Regions from separate parts of the Rhizobium sp. B230/85 genome, predicted to be linked through region 2. Evidence: predicted binding sites of a transcription regulator. Region 2 holds the regulator's gene; each other region holds the start of a gene.

Region 1 (4,791 bases), 830 kb from region 2:
TCGGCCTGCCTCGTCCGTGCCGGCAACCGGCCAGTGGCCTGCCTTGCGCGCCGAGTGCTCGAGCGTGAAATCCGGGACGAGCGGCAGGTCTTCGAAGAGCTGGGGAGAATCGGGTGGCGTGCGACGTGTCATGCGGCTGACCCTCGCACGCCAACCCGATTTCCTGCAAGTCCCCCGGCATTGGGGCGGCCAAGCCGGGGGATATCCTTTGGACAGTCAGGGCAACCGTCCGCAGGAATGGGGTTTTCAGAGCAGCGACAACTGAACGCCACTGCCATCCGGCGGAACGAACAGATCGGTGCGCAGCCGAATGCTGCGGCGCGTAAGACCGAGCCTCTTGGTGGCCATCTCGAACCGGCGGCTGATCTGCCAGGCGTAGGGTCCGGCACCCTTCATCCGCTTGCCAAAATCCGCATCGTAATCCTTGCCACCGCGCATCTCGCGGACCAGCGACATCACATGCCGGTACCGGTCCGGATAGTTCTGCAGCAGCCAGTCGCGGAACAGCGGGCTGACCTCGAGCGGCAGGCGCAGCATCACATAGCCGGCCTCCTGAGCCCCGGCCGCCTTGGCCGAATCGAGGATCTTCTCGAGTTCATGGTCGTTGAGTGCCGGGATCATCGGCGCCACCATGACCGAAGTCGGGATGCCGGCTGCGGAAAGCATCCGGACTGCCTCCAGTCTGCGTGCCGGCGTCGAAGCGCGGGGCTCCATGGTGCGCGCAAGCTTGCGGTCGAGCGTGGTGACCGACAGCGAGACGCGCACGAGGTTCTTTGCCGCGAGTTCGCCAAGGATATCGAGGTCGCGCAGCACCATCGCCGATTTGGTGACGATGGATACCGGATGGTTGGCCCGGTTCAGCACCTCCAGGATCTGGCGCATGATCCGCCATTCCTTCTCGATCGGCTGATAAGGATCGGTATTGGTGCCAATGGCAATGACCTTCGGCTCGTAGCCGGGTTTGGCCAGTTCTCTTTCCAGCAGCTTCGGCGCATCCGGCTTGGCAAACAGCTTGGCCTCGAAATCCAGCCCGGCAGACAGCCCCATATAGGCGTGCGTCGGGCGCGCGAAACAGAAGATGCAGCCATGCTCGCAGCCACGATAGGGATTGATCGAGCGATCGAAGGGAATGTCCGGCGACGTATTGCGGGTAATCGCCGTGCGCGCTTTCTCGATCTGCACCTCGGTCCTGAAGGGAGGCAGGTCTTCCAGCGACTGCCAGCCGTCGTCGACGCTCTCGCGGCTCGATGGTTCGAAGCGACCGCCAGGATTGAGCCCAGCACCGCGACCACGCCGCCGGTCGATGTCGATCCGCAGACCGGACGAAACGATCAGTGCATCAGCCATATCTGCCGTGTTGGCAGGCGCGAATGCGGCCTGCCCTGCAAGGGACTGTTGGTTCATCGGTGGCTCCAGCGGCAGGGGATGCCCGTGCATCCCGATGTCTGACCTTGATTAAATTCCTATCGCAGCAATGAGAACAATGCAAGAACAAAATGCGGAAAACTGCGCTAGCATTCGATTATGCACCGCACTATAAACGAGCGATGTTGACAGTCATAATCGAATGCCGGGATCAGGAACCCGAATTGGCGCAGACACTTGCGTCCCTCGTCGCGGGTGCGATCGAGGGCCTGGTCTGTGACGTCGTGGTTCTCGACCATGGCTTAAGCGATGGCACCGAGCGCGTCGCCGATGCCGCCGGCTGCCGCTATCATACCGAATGGGATCTCGGCGAGATCCTGCGCTCCGCACGCGGCGAGTGGCTGCTCCTGGTAGAACCCGGCGCGCGCCCGCAGGCCGGCTGGATAGACGAGATCGGCGAGTATATGGCACTGAACAAGTTGCCTGCCCGCTTCACCGCTTCGCGTGGATACAGGCGGCCGTTGCTGCAGCGCATCGGTCGGGCGGTGTCGCCGCTGGAGTTCGGCTTCCTCATTTCAAAGGCTCAGGCCGTGGCCGCTGCCAGAAGCGGCATGACGCTGGCAGAACTTGCCAGGGGCCAGAAGCCCGGAAAGCTGTCGAGCGAGATCATCCCGTCCTGGGTGGCGGCGCGCTCGGTGCGCTGATCTGGCTGGCCTCTTTGATCAGACGGATTGCCCGCCGCGCTTGAGGTGCTCGTCGAGGCGAGGCATGATCTCGATGAAATTGCAGGGCATGTGACGGTAGTCGAGCTGTGCCTTCAGGATGCCATCCCAGGCATCCTTGCAGGCCCCGGGCGATCCCGGCAGTACGAAGATGAAAGTGGCATTGGCCAGCCCTGCCGTCGCCCGCGACTGGATCGTCGACGTGCCGATCTTGTCGTAGGAGATGCGATGGAAGACCGCCGAAAAACCCTCCATGCGCTTTTCAAACAGCGGCTCCAGCGCATCCGGCGTCACGTCGCGGCCGGTAAAGCCGGTGCCGCCGGTAGTGATCACCACATCGACTGCGGGGTCCGTGGTCCAGGCTTCCACGGTAGCGCGGATCTGTGCGATATCGTCGGGCACGATGGCGCGGGCGGCCAACCGATGGCCGGCGTCTGCAATGCGCCTCACCAGAGTGTCACCGGATTTGTCGTCTTCGGCTGTGCGGGTGTCGGAGACGGTGAGCACGGCAATGCCGACTGGCACGAAAGGCCGCTGTTGCGTCGAGCCTGTCATCGGAGATCTCCTGCGGTTGTCTGCGTTGCCTGAAAATACCAGTCCGGCCTGTGGCTGTGAAGCGAAGCGGCCGCAGCTTTGGCTGCATCCAGATCGTCAAACAGGGCAAAACAGCTGGCACCAGAGCCGGACATCCTGACGAGCCTGGGTCGTTGCCCGGCCATCAATACCGATAGCTCGCCGATCTCGGGGCAAAGTGCACGCGCCGGCGGTTCTAGATCGTTGCGGAGGCTGTCGATCACGGAAAGCCACTCGTGGCTACTCTTCAGTTGCCGGTGTTCGAAACCGAACGGTGGATTGTTCTTCTCCCTCAACTGACGAAAAACCGCCGGTGTCGATACCCCGACCAGAGGGTTGCCGATCAGCAAGCCGAAGGAGGGAAAGTCCGGCAGCACGTCGATCTCCTCGCCGATGCCACGGGCGATCAGCGGCCGGCTCGTCAGACACATCGGCACGTCAGCCCCGAGTTGCAGCGCAAGAGCCTTCAGCTTATCCGGCGTGAGAGTGATGTTCCAAAGCCGCATCAGCCCGCGCAAGGCCGCAGCGGCATCGGCCGAGCCGCCACCTATGCCGGAGGCGATGGGCAAGCTTTTCTCGAGATGAATCATCACCGGCGGTGCACTGCCGCCAGATGCCTGCCGCAAAAGATCGCGCGCCCTGATCACGAGGTTGCTAGTGGGTTGCTCCTGCGGGCCAAGAGACGTTGCGAACCGTCCGGATATCTCGAAACCGTCAGCATCGGCGGAGCGGAACCCCAGCCGGTCGCCATGATCGGTAAAAGTCACCAGCATGTCGAGCAGGTGGTAACCGTCGCCCCGAAGTCCCGTCACATGCAGGGCAAGGTTGATTTTCGCGGGCGCCTCTTCCGTGAGGTCGAAGGCGCCCGCGTCAAAAATCGATAGCATCGGTCGTCAGGATTTCTTGTCGACTGGCGGGGTCTCGGCCGGGACTGCTGCCGGCGGCTTGGATTTCTCCGCAGCCTTGGGGTCGTCGAGCGGCGGCAGGCCGTTGGCGATCTTGTCCTTCAGACGCGGCAGGTCGGCCTCTTCCGGCTTGTAGGTAATCGCCCGGTTCCACTGGTAGACGGCCTCGAGACGACGCCCGACGCGCCAGTATGCATCGCCGAGATGGTCGTTGACGGTGACATCGCCGGCTTCCAGCTGCACGGCGCGTTCCAGTTCCTTGACCGCATCGTCGAAGCGGTTGAGGCGGAAATAGGCCCAGCCGAGCGAATCGACGATGTAGCCGTCGTCAGGTCGCGCATCGACAGCCTTCTTGATCATCGCCAGCCCCTCGTCGAGGTTGCGGTTCATGTCGACCCAGGAATAGCCGAGATAGTTGAGCACCTGCGGCTGGTCGGGGTTTAGCTCGAGCGCCTTCTTGAAGTTCGGCTCGGCAATGTCCCACTTCTTCAGGCGCTCATAAGCGATAGCGCGCTGGTAGAAGATGTTCCAGTCGGCTTTGGTCGGCACTGGGCCGATGACCTCGACAGCCTTGTCATAGTTGTCGGCCATCGCCTGGTAGTTCTTGGCCTGAGACAGCACGTTGCCATAGGCAAGGTAGCTGCGGATATCCTTCGGATCGGACTCGATCAGCGACTTCAGGTGCTTGAGTGCATCTTCGGACTTGCCGCCCTGTGCCAGCGCCAGCCCGAGTTGCAGTTCAGAGATGCGGGCCATTGGCGATCCCGGCGGCACCTGCTTGTAGAAGGCGATGGCGCGGTCCATCTGGTCCTGCTTTTCGGCAATGCCGCCGAGCAGCACCAGCGTGTCCGAGCTCTTCGGGTCCAGCGCATTCGCCGTCTCGAGGTACAGCGATACCACGTCTTCGGCGCCATCGCGGTTTAGCGCGGCGGCAACGGAGAACAGCACGGATGCGGTCCCCTGCGAGGCGTTGGTCACGGCCTGCTCCGGCTTTTCACCCTTGCCGATGCTGTCGCGCAGCGCGTTCAGCGGCGCAAAATTGCTGATCATGCTGTCGCCGACGGAGATTGCGTCCAGCGCCTTCTGCTTGTTGCCTTCCTTGGCTTCGAGCGAGGCAAGCGCCATGACGGCGCGCATGTAGGTGTCCGGTGCCGTGGCGCCGCCGTCCTTGTCGAGCACGGCGCTGTTGAGGTGCGTGCGAGCCGATTTGGTATCGCCGATGACAA
Region 2 (4,791 bases):
GCGGCAGGTCGGCGCTCTGGGCGGCGGCCTTGGCGACGGCGAGCGATACGCCGAGGATGGCGTTGGCGCCGAGGCGGGACTTGTTGGCCGTGCCATCCAGCTCGATCATCAGGTTGTCGATCTGGATCTGGTTTTCAGCATCGAGACCGCCGATGGCCTCAAAAATCTCGGTATCGACGGCTTCTACAGCCTTTTCGACGCCCTTGCCGTGGTAACGCGAGCCACCATCGCGCAATTCGACTGCCTCGTGGGCACCTGTCGAGGCGCCCGACGGGACTGCGGCGCGACCCATGCTGCCGTCTTCCAGATATACGTCGACTTCGACAGTCGGGTTGCCGCGGCTGTCGAGAATCTCGCGGGCGATAATGTCGGTGATTGCGGTCATGGCTGGTTCCTGCTCGCTGGTTATAATCGATTGAAATCTCTAAATCGAAGGCGTGACAATTACAATGCCATCACGCGCTTCGAATGAGGGAACGTCATAGCCGACTAAACCAAGATCATGTCAGCCTGTTGAACGCTCCCGCAGATGCTAGGCCTTGGCGATGGCGTCGAATGCCAGCAGCTTTTCGAGCAGCTTCGGCATATCTTTCAGATGCACCATGTTGGGGCCATCGGACGGCGCATGGTCGGGGTCCTCGTGGGTTTCGATAAACACGCCGGCGACGCCGACGGCAACGGCCGCGCGGGCAAGGGTTTCCACGAATTCGCGCTGGCCCCCGGAGGACCCGCCCTGGCCGCCGGGCTGCTGCACGGAGTGGGTAGCATCGAAGATCACCGGAGCGCCCATCGCCGCCATGATCGGCAGCGAGCGCATGTCGGAGACCAGCGTGTTGTAGCCGAAGGATGCGCCGCGTTCACAGAGCAGGATGTTCGGGTTACCGCTGTCGTTAAGCTTGGCCAGCACGTTCTTCATGTCCCAGGGGGCGAGGAACTGACCCTTCTTGACGTTGATGATGCGGCCGGTCCTGGCGGCAGCGACCAGAAGATCGGTCTGGCGTGACAGGAAGGCCGGGATCTGCAGGACATCCACGGTCTTGGCGACAAGGGCGCACTGCTCCTCCGTGTGGATGTCGGTGAGCACCGGGAAACCGTATTCCTTCTTCAGCTCGCCGAAGATCTCCAGAGCCGCTTCCAGCCCAAGGCCACGCTGGGCGGACAGGGATGTGCGGTTGGCCTTGTCGAAGGACGACTTGTAGACGAGCCCGATGCCAAGCGAGGCGCAGAGTTCCTTGAGCTTGCCGGCTATCGTGAAGGCATGATCGCGGCTCTCCATCTGGCAGGGACCGGCAATCAGCGAGAGGCGCTTGCTGTTGGAGAAAGTGACCTTGCCGGGGCCTTCGCCGGCGACCACGTCCGAATTTGTCGAATGGCTCATGCTGTCTCCTCGAAGGCAAACAATGCCCCCTGCCCGGGAGCGGCCTTCACCAGAATAGTGTTGCTCTTGCGTGTGTAGGTCACGCCGTTACCAGCCAAATGCGCTTCTGTCACGGAAAGATCGCGAACCGCAAAGACGATTGCCCGCCCCCGCAGGCCCGCATCTTCACCGGATGGCGCCGCCTCATAGAAGGCCTCCATCCCCTCGCCGCTCAAGATGTCGATTTCCACATTGGCTGCCGATGCTGTGATGCCAAAGGAATGCGGAGCGATTGCGGCACCATTGCCAACTTGGCTGATGAGCCCGGAAAACGCCTCCGGGCTGGCGCAGGACAGCACAATGCGCGAAATGCCGAGAACGCCGTTCGGATGCCTCTCCAGCGCGCTGCGATCCGTCGGCATCGCATTAATGCGCTCGCAGGTGAAAACGAAGAAATCCGGGGCACGCAAATCTGCGGCGAAAGCAAGGCGAAAGCCGGCAATCGATTCGGACCCGTCCGGCATGCGCATCGGCCTTTCGAACTCGAGGATCTTGCCGGCCGAGACCCCGCGGTCGCGAAAGCGCTGCTGGTCGCTTTCAGCATTGCCGGTTGCGAAGGCAATGGAGGAAAAACCATCGTCGCCGACGCGAAACCGGAAAGCCTGGTCGCGCGCGACGAAGACATTGCCGGCCAGCGCCGACGCCTCGCACTCCGAGAGACTGGCAATGCCGAGTGGCTCGAGATAGGTCTTGTCGGCGAAGAAAACGCAAGCATTTTCAGTACCAAAGGGATGCCGTGCATCGGCAGCGACAGTGAAGCCAAGCTTGCTCAGCCGCTGGCGCGCAGAGGCTATATCGCAGGTCGGCAGGACCAGATGGTCGATTGGATAGGCTGCTGTCATGGTTTGTCTCCACCCTGCGAAGCCGTCAGCGACGGCAGCGCGACATGATCTTCCAAAAATGCGATTATTCCAACGGCGTTCACAAAGATTTAGTCACTTGCGGAACACATATGGAACATATAGTGTCCGTTCTGGCTTTGTTTCGCACTTGGAGCACGAAAAACGATGTTGACGCGCAAGCAACAGGAACTGCTTCTCTTCATTCACGAACGAATGAAAGAGTCCGGCGTGCCGCCTTCTTTCGATGAAATGAAGGACGCGCTGGATCTGGCGTCGAAATCAGGTATCCATAGGCTGATCACGGCACTGGAGGAACGCGGCTTCATTCGCCGCCTGCCGAACCGGGCGCGTGCCATCGAGGTCATCAAGCTTCCCGAGGCCTATAACCCGAATGCGCAGCCACGGCGCGGCTTTTCGCCGAGCGTCATCGAAGGCAGCCTTGGCAAGACGCCGGCGGTCGCCGCAGCGCCGACAAAGCCCGCAGTCGACGACCGCAGCGGCTCCGTCTCGCTGCCGGTCATGGGCCGCATCGCCGCCGGTGTTCCCATCGCCGCGATCCAGAACAACACCCACGACATCATGGTCCCCGCCGATATGGTCGGCGCCGGCGAGCATTACGCGCTCGAAGTGCGAGGCGATTCGATGATCGAGGCCGGCATCTTCGACGGCGATACGGTCATCATCCGCAATGCCAGTACGGCGAGCCCCGGCGACATTATTGTCGCCCTCGTCGATGACGAGGAAGCAACGCTCAAGCGCTTTAGGCGCAAGGGTGCCTCCATTGCACTCGAGGCAGCCAATCCGGCTTACGAGACCCGCATCTTCGGCCCGGACAGGGTAAAGATCCAGGGGCGACTTGTCGGACTTATCCGCCGGTATCACTGACCGGTGACGTGGCATCGGTACCGGTGAAGGCCGGCTTTCGCCAGTCATAGGCTCGATGCCTCTCCCATGGACGGTCAAGGGCGCTGAACGCGGTGATGAACTTTGGCTCAGGAGATATCAAGTTGACCTCGATGGAACCTGTTTTGCGTAGCGATGCGCCGGTGTAGAGCACTGCACCGGACCGACAGAGATCAAGGCGAAGTTTGACCGGCGTGATGACAATGTCGGCGGTATCGCAGGCCGGCCCCAGATAAGCCGCATCGGAGATAGTCACCAGCATCGCGCCCGTCTCGAGCATGGCAACGCACCAATCGCGACCATGGCAGGCAAACCCGCCGTCGACCGCATTGTCCAGAGCAGTTTCCATTGCTGATCGCAATGTGGCCTGATGCTCCGCATCCATACGGGTCGAGGGGCGGCCACGAACGGAATGGGGCGGGGTCGAGTTGTCCGGCGGCAGCATTTGCGGCGGCGTATCCTCTGACACCGGCAGGGCTCGCTGCCATTGCTGATAGATGAAATCCGGGGGGCGCTCACGATTGCGCTCGAGTCTCCCCTGCCGGAACATGGCGACCAGTTCGCCATCCTCCGAAATCAGCAGTTCCGATTTCTGGAGAGACGGTTGGAAGGCGGCAAAAGTCACCGAGGCCGCAATCAGCAACGCGCCGGCATGGCGCATGGGCGTTCGCAGCACCGTCATCAGCATGAAGCCGGCAATGATGGTCGGGAAAAGTCCGCTAGGCAGGCGCGCGAAGGGCACATTGCCGCCCCATGCAGCCACCGTCTTTGCGATGACCATGACGATATCAAGTCCCCAACCGGTGACAAGCCAGAACACGCCGTCGAGGCCGAAGGGCATCATCAGCATGGCAAGCATGCCGACCGGCATGACGATGAATGACACCACCGGCATGGCGGCGAGATTGGCAACGAGGCCATAGGTCGCCAGCCGGTGAAAGTGTTCGATCGAGAAGATTGCCGTCGACGCGCCGCCGATGAACGACGTCATGGCGATGCCGGTGAAGAAGCGGCTGACCGCCCGCACCGGCATCGGTGCCCGGAAAGCAGCAAACCGCCGCTCGCGGGGCGGACGTCGCTTCCATAGCGAATAGCCGGATACAAGGGCGATGGTCGCCGCATAGGACATCTGGAAACTCGGGCCGAGGATCTGCGACGGCGAGAGCACTAGAATGGCGATAGCCGAAAGGGCGACATTGCGCAGGCTGAAGGATGGTCTGTCGAACAGCACCGCGACCAGCATGATCGCCATCATGATGAAGGCCCGTTCGGCCGATACACCGAAGCCGGAAATGAAATAATAGGCGGTGACGGTGATCAGCGCACCGACGGCTGCAATTTTCTTGGTCGGAAAAGCCTGCGCCAATCCGGGAAACAGGCTCAGTGCATGCCGGAGGCCGACATAGAAGATACCGGCCGACAAAGCCATATTCAGTCCCGAGATGGCAATGATATGAGCGAGGCCGGACACTCTTAGGGCATCCGTCGTTTCAGGCGAAATCGCCCGACGTTCGTCGTTGACCAGCGAAGCCGCGAAGGCGCCGGTGTCGCCGGGCAGGATCGAGCGGATTCGGTCGCCGATATGGCCGCGCAGCCCAGTCAGCCAGCGGTCGGTCCTTTGGAGCGTCG
Region 3 (4,791 bases), 210 kb from region 2:
CTGCTGCTTCGATTTTATGATATCACTGCCGGCACGATCCGCATCGATGGACAGGATATCCGGGAGGTCACCCAGGCGAGCCTGCGCAAGGGGATCGGCGTCATTGCCCAGGATGTAGCGCTCCTCCACCGCTCGGTTGCCGACAATATCCGCTACGGACGCCCCGACGCAGATCAAGCGGAGATCGAGGCAGCAGCACAGGCTGCACGGGCCAACGATTTCATTTCCGAGCTTGCCGATGGTGAGGGGCGCAAGGGATTGGATGCCTTTGTCGGAGATCGCGGCATCAAGCTCTCCGGCGGCCAGCGACAGCGGATTGCGATTGCACGCGTCATTCTGAAGGATGCGCCTATCCTGGTGCTCGACGAGGCGACCTCCGCCCTGGACAGCGAGTCGGAGGCGGCCATCGAGGAAAGGCTGAGCGCAGTGATGGAAGGGAAAACGGTGATTGCCATAGCCCACAGGCTCTCGACAATTGCAAGAATGGACAGGATCGTGGTGCTCGATCAGGGAAGGATCGTCGAGGAGGGCACGCCGGACGCGCTGATCGAACAGGACGGTCTGTTTGCTCGTCTGTGGAAACGCCAGACAGGTGGCTTTATGCCGGAGGAGATCGGCTAGAGAATCTCAGGCATTTCCAGACGCAACCAGCCTCGTAGTTTTGCTGGCGGCTCTGGTAAGCATCACTGAACGGGGCAGCCAGTCAGTCCTTCACGACCGCTCCCGCCTGCCGGCACCGAACGTGTACCCCGTTTCCACCGATGCATCCCCGAACTTGGCTCTGAGCTTGTCCATTGCTGCCTCGGCTGCGGCCCGCCGGGCGGCGGGTTCGTCCACAAGATCTGGCGGATCGGCGCGGCCGGCGTCGCAGAGGTCGCCAACGCCGATGCCGAGAAGGCGGAATTTCGTGCCGTCGGTCTCGGCCTCCAGCAGCCTGAGCCCGGTCCGGAAAATCCGGTCGGCCAGTTGTGTCGGGTCTTCGAGCTTGCGGTTGCGGGTGCGGCTCTTGAAATCCGCCGTCTTCAGCTTCAGCACCACGGTATGGCCGGCGATGTCGCCCTTCTTCAGGCGTCTCGACACTTTTTCGGAGAGGTTGCGCAGAACAGGCACTAGGTCGTCATATCGGGAGATATCTTCGAAAAAGGTCGTCTCTGCAGACACGCTCTTGGCGGGGTCGTTAAGATGCACCTCGCGATCGTCTATGCCGCGCGCCAGCCGGAACAGCCGCTGCCCCATGACGCCGTAGCGGCGCATCAAGGCTCCTTCGTCCATTGCCTGCAGCTGGCCGATGGTGCGGATGCCGTCGCCCTCCAGCGTCGCGGCAAATGCCTTGCCGACGCCCCAGATGGTGGTGACGGGACGTGGCGCCAGGAACTCGACTGCCTCCTGTCGGCCAATGACCGAAAAGCCGCGTGGTTTGTTGAGGTCGGAGGCGACCTTGGCGAGGAATTTGCAATAGGACAGCCCGACCGACACCGTGATGCCGATCTCGGACTGCACCCGCCTGGCAAACTTCGCCAGGATACGGGCAGGGCGATCCTGGTGCAGAAGCTGCGTGCCGGCAAGTTCGAGAAAGGCCTCATCGATGGAAAGCGGCTGCACCAGAGGCGTCAGTTCCTCCATCATCGCCCTGACCTCGCGCCCGACCCGGACATATTTCTCCATGTCCGGGCGAATGACGACCGCGTTGGGACAGGCCTCGAGCGCTTTGTACATCGGCATGGCCGAACGAACGCCGTGAATGCGGGCGACGTAGCAGCAGGTCGAGACGACGCCGCGCTTGCCGCCGCCGATGATCACAGGCTTGTCTGCAAGCTCCGGATTGTCGCGCTTTTCGACCGACGCGTAGAAGGCGTCGCAGTCGATATGCGCGAGCGTCAGGTCGTTGAGTTCGCGGTGGTAGACAAGCCTTGGACTGCCGCACGCACCGCAACGCTTCACGACCGCCGGCTGTTCGCTCAGGCAATCGCGGCAGAAGCCGGGCGTGGTATCAGGCAAGTTGGTCATGATGAGAACAAATGTTGAACATCATCACTCTATGCATTATGGTCTAGCCACTCAAGGATGAAAATCGGCGCAAGAGGTGGAGCATGTATAAGTGCCTGCAGTCCAGGACCTCAAAGCCCGATATGCGCCCGGATCAACATGTCCGCCGCAGACCAGTCCTCGACGCTGACGATCCCGGGCGAGGGCACTGGAAGGAACGGCCGGAAATCGGCATTGGCCATGAGGTTGACCAGCAGGCAATCCGGCACGGCCTGTCCGACGGAGAGCAGATTTCTCTCGATGTCGTCCAGAAACACAACCGGCTGCGGCCTGTCGCCATGCAACTGCGCGAGCACCGGCCCCTTTGGCTGCTCGGTAGCGATCATCGGGAAGTGAAGCCCGAACCTGTCGAGCACGGCGCGGCGGGTTTGCTGGTGGCGCGGCGGCATGGCCGTCAGGAAGACGATATCGGCATCTCCGGCAAGGCCGGTGAGCGTTTCGACGACGCGCTCGGCCGGCGTCTGCCACTGGTCCTGCGTCAGGAAGAAATCCTCGAGGAAGGCCGAAACGGTTTCGTCGTCCGGCACCGTCCCATCCTGGTTCGAGACGACGTTGCCGTGAATACGGAAGGAGCGCGCCAGAAGGTCGTGATCCCTGGCGCGCAAAAAGCGGGTGAACGGCGTCAGAAACTCGAGAACAACCTCGTCGATGTCGCAAACCACGAGAGGTCTGTCCCGAAGCGGCACATGTCCTATGTCAGTTGTCTCGTCCAAGATCAGTATTCCCCCGAGCCGAGGCCTGGAGCTGAGAAGTGTGCGGAAGCCGCCATGACCGCCTCTGGCGCAGTGCCTGTCGCCGCACAGAAGGCCATAAGCGATGGCTCGTGGTTCATCAGGAAATCCAAGAGACCGCCGAGAAAGCTTGGCTCGTTGACAGCATTGCGCAACTGGGCGGCCTCCATTCCGGTCAGTGCCAGGAAGCGGCCGAACATATCCGGCTCGTTCGCCAGCCATCCGAGTACAGCGATAGCGATTTCCTGCGGATCTGCGTCAGATCCTTTCGGCTTCTTGAAGTTGCTTTGCATTTCGCGGGGCAAATTACCTTTTTCTCAACCAAATGCCGCTAGCGTCACCCTAACGGATTTATCGAATCGGCTGCCGCGCGACCTTATATTTTCGCTGAGTGGATTCAAGGCCGGTGGCGAGGACACTGTATTATGCCCAAGCAAGTGATGATTGTCGAAGACAATGAGCTGAACATGAAGCTCTTTCGCGATCTCATCGAGGCGTGCGGTTACTCGACGATCCAGACCCGCAACGGCATGGAGGCGCTCGAACTCGCCCGCAAGCACCGTCCCGACCTGATCCTGATGGACATTCAGCTGCCAGAGGTTTCCGGGCTGGAAGTGACGAAATGGCTGAAGGAAGACGACGAGCTGCACGTCATTCCCGTGATTGCCGTCACTGCTTTCGCGATGAAGGGCGACGAGGAGCGTATCCGCCAGGGCGGCTGCGAAGCCTATGTCTCCAAGCCGATTTCCGTGCCGAAATTCATTGAAACAATAAAGACCTATCTGGGCGACGCCTGAGCGTTGAAAAAGACCATATGACCGCGCGAATTCTGGTTGTTGACGATATTCCGGCGAATGTGAAGCTTCTCGAAGCCAGGCTTCTGGCCGAGTATTTCGAAGTGCTGACCGCCGATAATGGCAGGGATGCGCTGGCCATCTGCGACACCACCCAGGTGGATCTCATTCTGCTCGATATCATGATGCCTGGCATGGATGGCTTTGAGGTCTGTGAGCGGCTGAAGGCAGATCCGAAGGTTGCCCATATCCCTGTTGTCATGGTGACGGCGCTCGACCAGCCGGCAGACCGTGTTCGCGGCCTCAAGGCCGGTGCCGACGACTTCCTGACAAAGCCGGTCAATGACCTCCAGCTGATTTCACGCGTCAAGAGCCTGCTGAGATTGAAGACCCTAAGTGACGAGCTGCGCTCGCGTGCCGAGACCGCACGCACGCTCGGCTTCGAGGATGGCAGGATCGGCGAGGGCAAGGGCGAGGAGATTGCGCAGGTCCTGCTGGTCGACGGCCGCGCCAATTCGCAGGAGCGCATCGTGCGCGCCTTGAAGCCGATTGCCAATGTCGTGGCCATGTCCGACGCCCAGGCAGCCTTGTTCGAAGCAGCGGAAAGCTCCTTCGAGCTGGTGATCGTCAACTCCAATTTCGACGACTATGATCCGCTGCGCCTTTGCTCGCAGTTGCGCTCGCTGGAGCGGACGCGATTTCTTCCGGTCCTGCTGATCACCGATCAGGGTGCCGACGAGATGATCGTCCGGGCACTCGAGCTCGGTGTCAACGATTACATCGTGCGTCCGGTGGATACCAACGAGCTCGTGGCGCGCTGCCTGACGCAGATCAAGCGCAAGCGCTACAATGATCGTCTGCGCGCCAGCGTCCAGGAGACCATCGAGCTTGCAGTCACTGACGCGCTGACCGGGCTGCACAACCGACGTTATCTCGACAACCACCTGGCCATTCTCTTCAAGCGATCCGTCCAGCGCGCCAGGCCGCTTTCGATCCTCATCAGTGATATCGACCGCTTCAAGGCCGTCAATGACCTCTACGGTCACGATGCCGGCGATCAGGTCCTGCGGGAATTTGCCGCCCGCGTACGCTCCACCGTCCGCGGCGCCGATCTCGCCTGCCGTTTCGGCGGTGAGGAATTCGTGGTCGTCATGCCGGATACATCGGCACCGGTCGCAGCCGCTATTGCGGAACGACTGCGTTCAGCCGTCGAAAGTACA

The links. Region 2 encodes LexA, which represses DNA repair genes until DNA is damaged. Its sites were predicted from a motif close to TGTTCNNNNTGTGTTCNG; they were not measured.
Region 1: a site for LexA is predicted at 1,477-1,494, ahead of J5289_RS06060 (PA0069 family radical SAM protein). Genes of this name have one in related genera too.
Region 3: a site for LexA is predicted at 2,011-2,028, ahead of J5289_RS09180 (DNA polymerase IV). Genes of this name have one in related genera too.

What each region holds. Positions count from the first base shown of each region.
Region 1 covers NZ_CP072156.1:1,274,924-1,279,714, forward strand. The annotation lists gene J5289_RS06055 (ribonuclease HII) at 1-132, opposite strand, end outside; gene J5289_RS06060 (PA0069 family radical SAM protein) at 247-1,404, opposite strand; gene J5289_RS06065 (glycosyltransferase family 2 protein) at 1,548-2,069, shown strand; gene moaB (molybdenum cofactor biosynthesis protein B) at 2,088-2,642, opposite strand; gene J5289_RS06075 (4-(cytidine 5'-diphospho)-2-C-methyl-D-erythritol kinase) at 2,639-3,547, opposite strand; gene J5289_RS06080 (tetratricopeptide repeat protein) at 3,554-4,791, opposite strand, start outside.
Region 2 covers NZ_CP072156.1:2,106,579-2,111,369, reverse strand. The annotation lists gene eno (phosphopyruvate hydratase) at 1-385, opposite strand, end outside; gene kdsA (3-deoxy-8-phosphooctulonate synthase) at 533-1,378, opposite strand; gene J5289_RS10285 (VOC family protein) at 1,375-2,259, opposite strand; gene lexA (transcriptional repressor LexA) at 2,425-3,144, shown strand; gene J5289_RS10275 (ComEC/Rec2 family competence protein) at 3,125-4,791, opposite strand, start outside.
Region 3 covers NZ_CP072156.1:1,901,242-1,906,032, forward strand. The annotation lists gene J5289_RS09175 (ABC transporter ATP-binding protein) at 1-621, shown strand, start outside; gene J5289_RS09180 (DNA polymerase IV) at 712-2,007, opposite strand; gene J5289_RS09185 (hypothetical protein) at 2,118-2,759, opposite strand; gene J5289_RS09190 (DUF3572 domain-containing protein) at 2,762-3,070, opposite strand; gene J5289_RS09195 (response regulator) at 3,203-3,574, shown strand; gene J5289_RS09200 (PleD family two-component system response regulator) at 3,592-4,791, shown strand, end outside.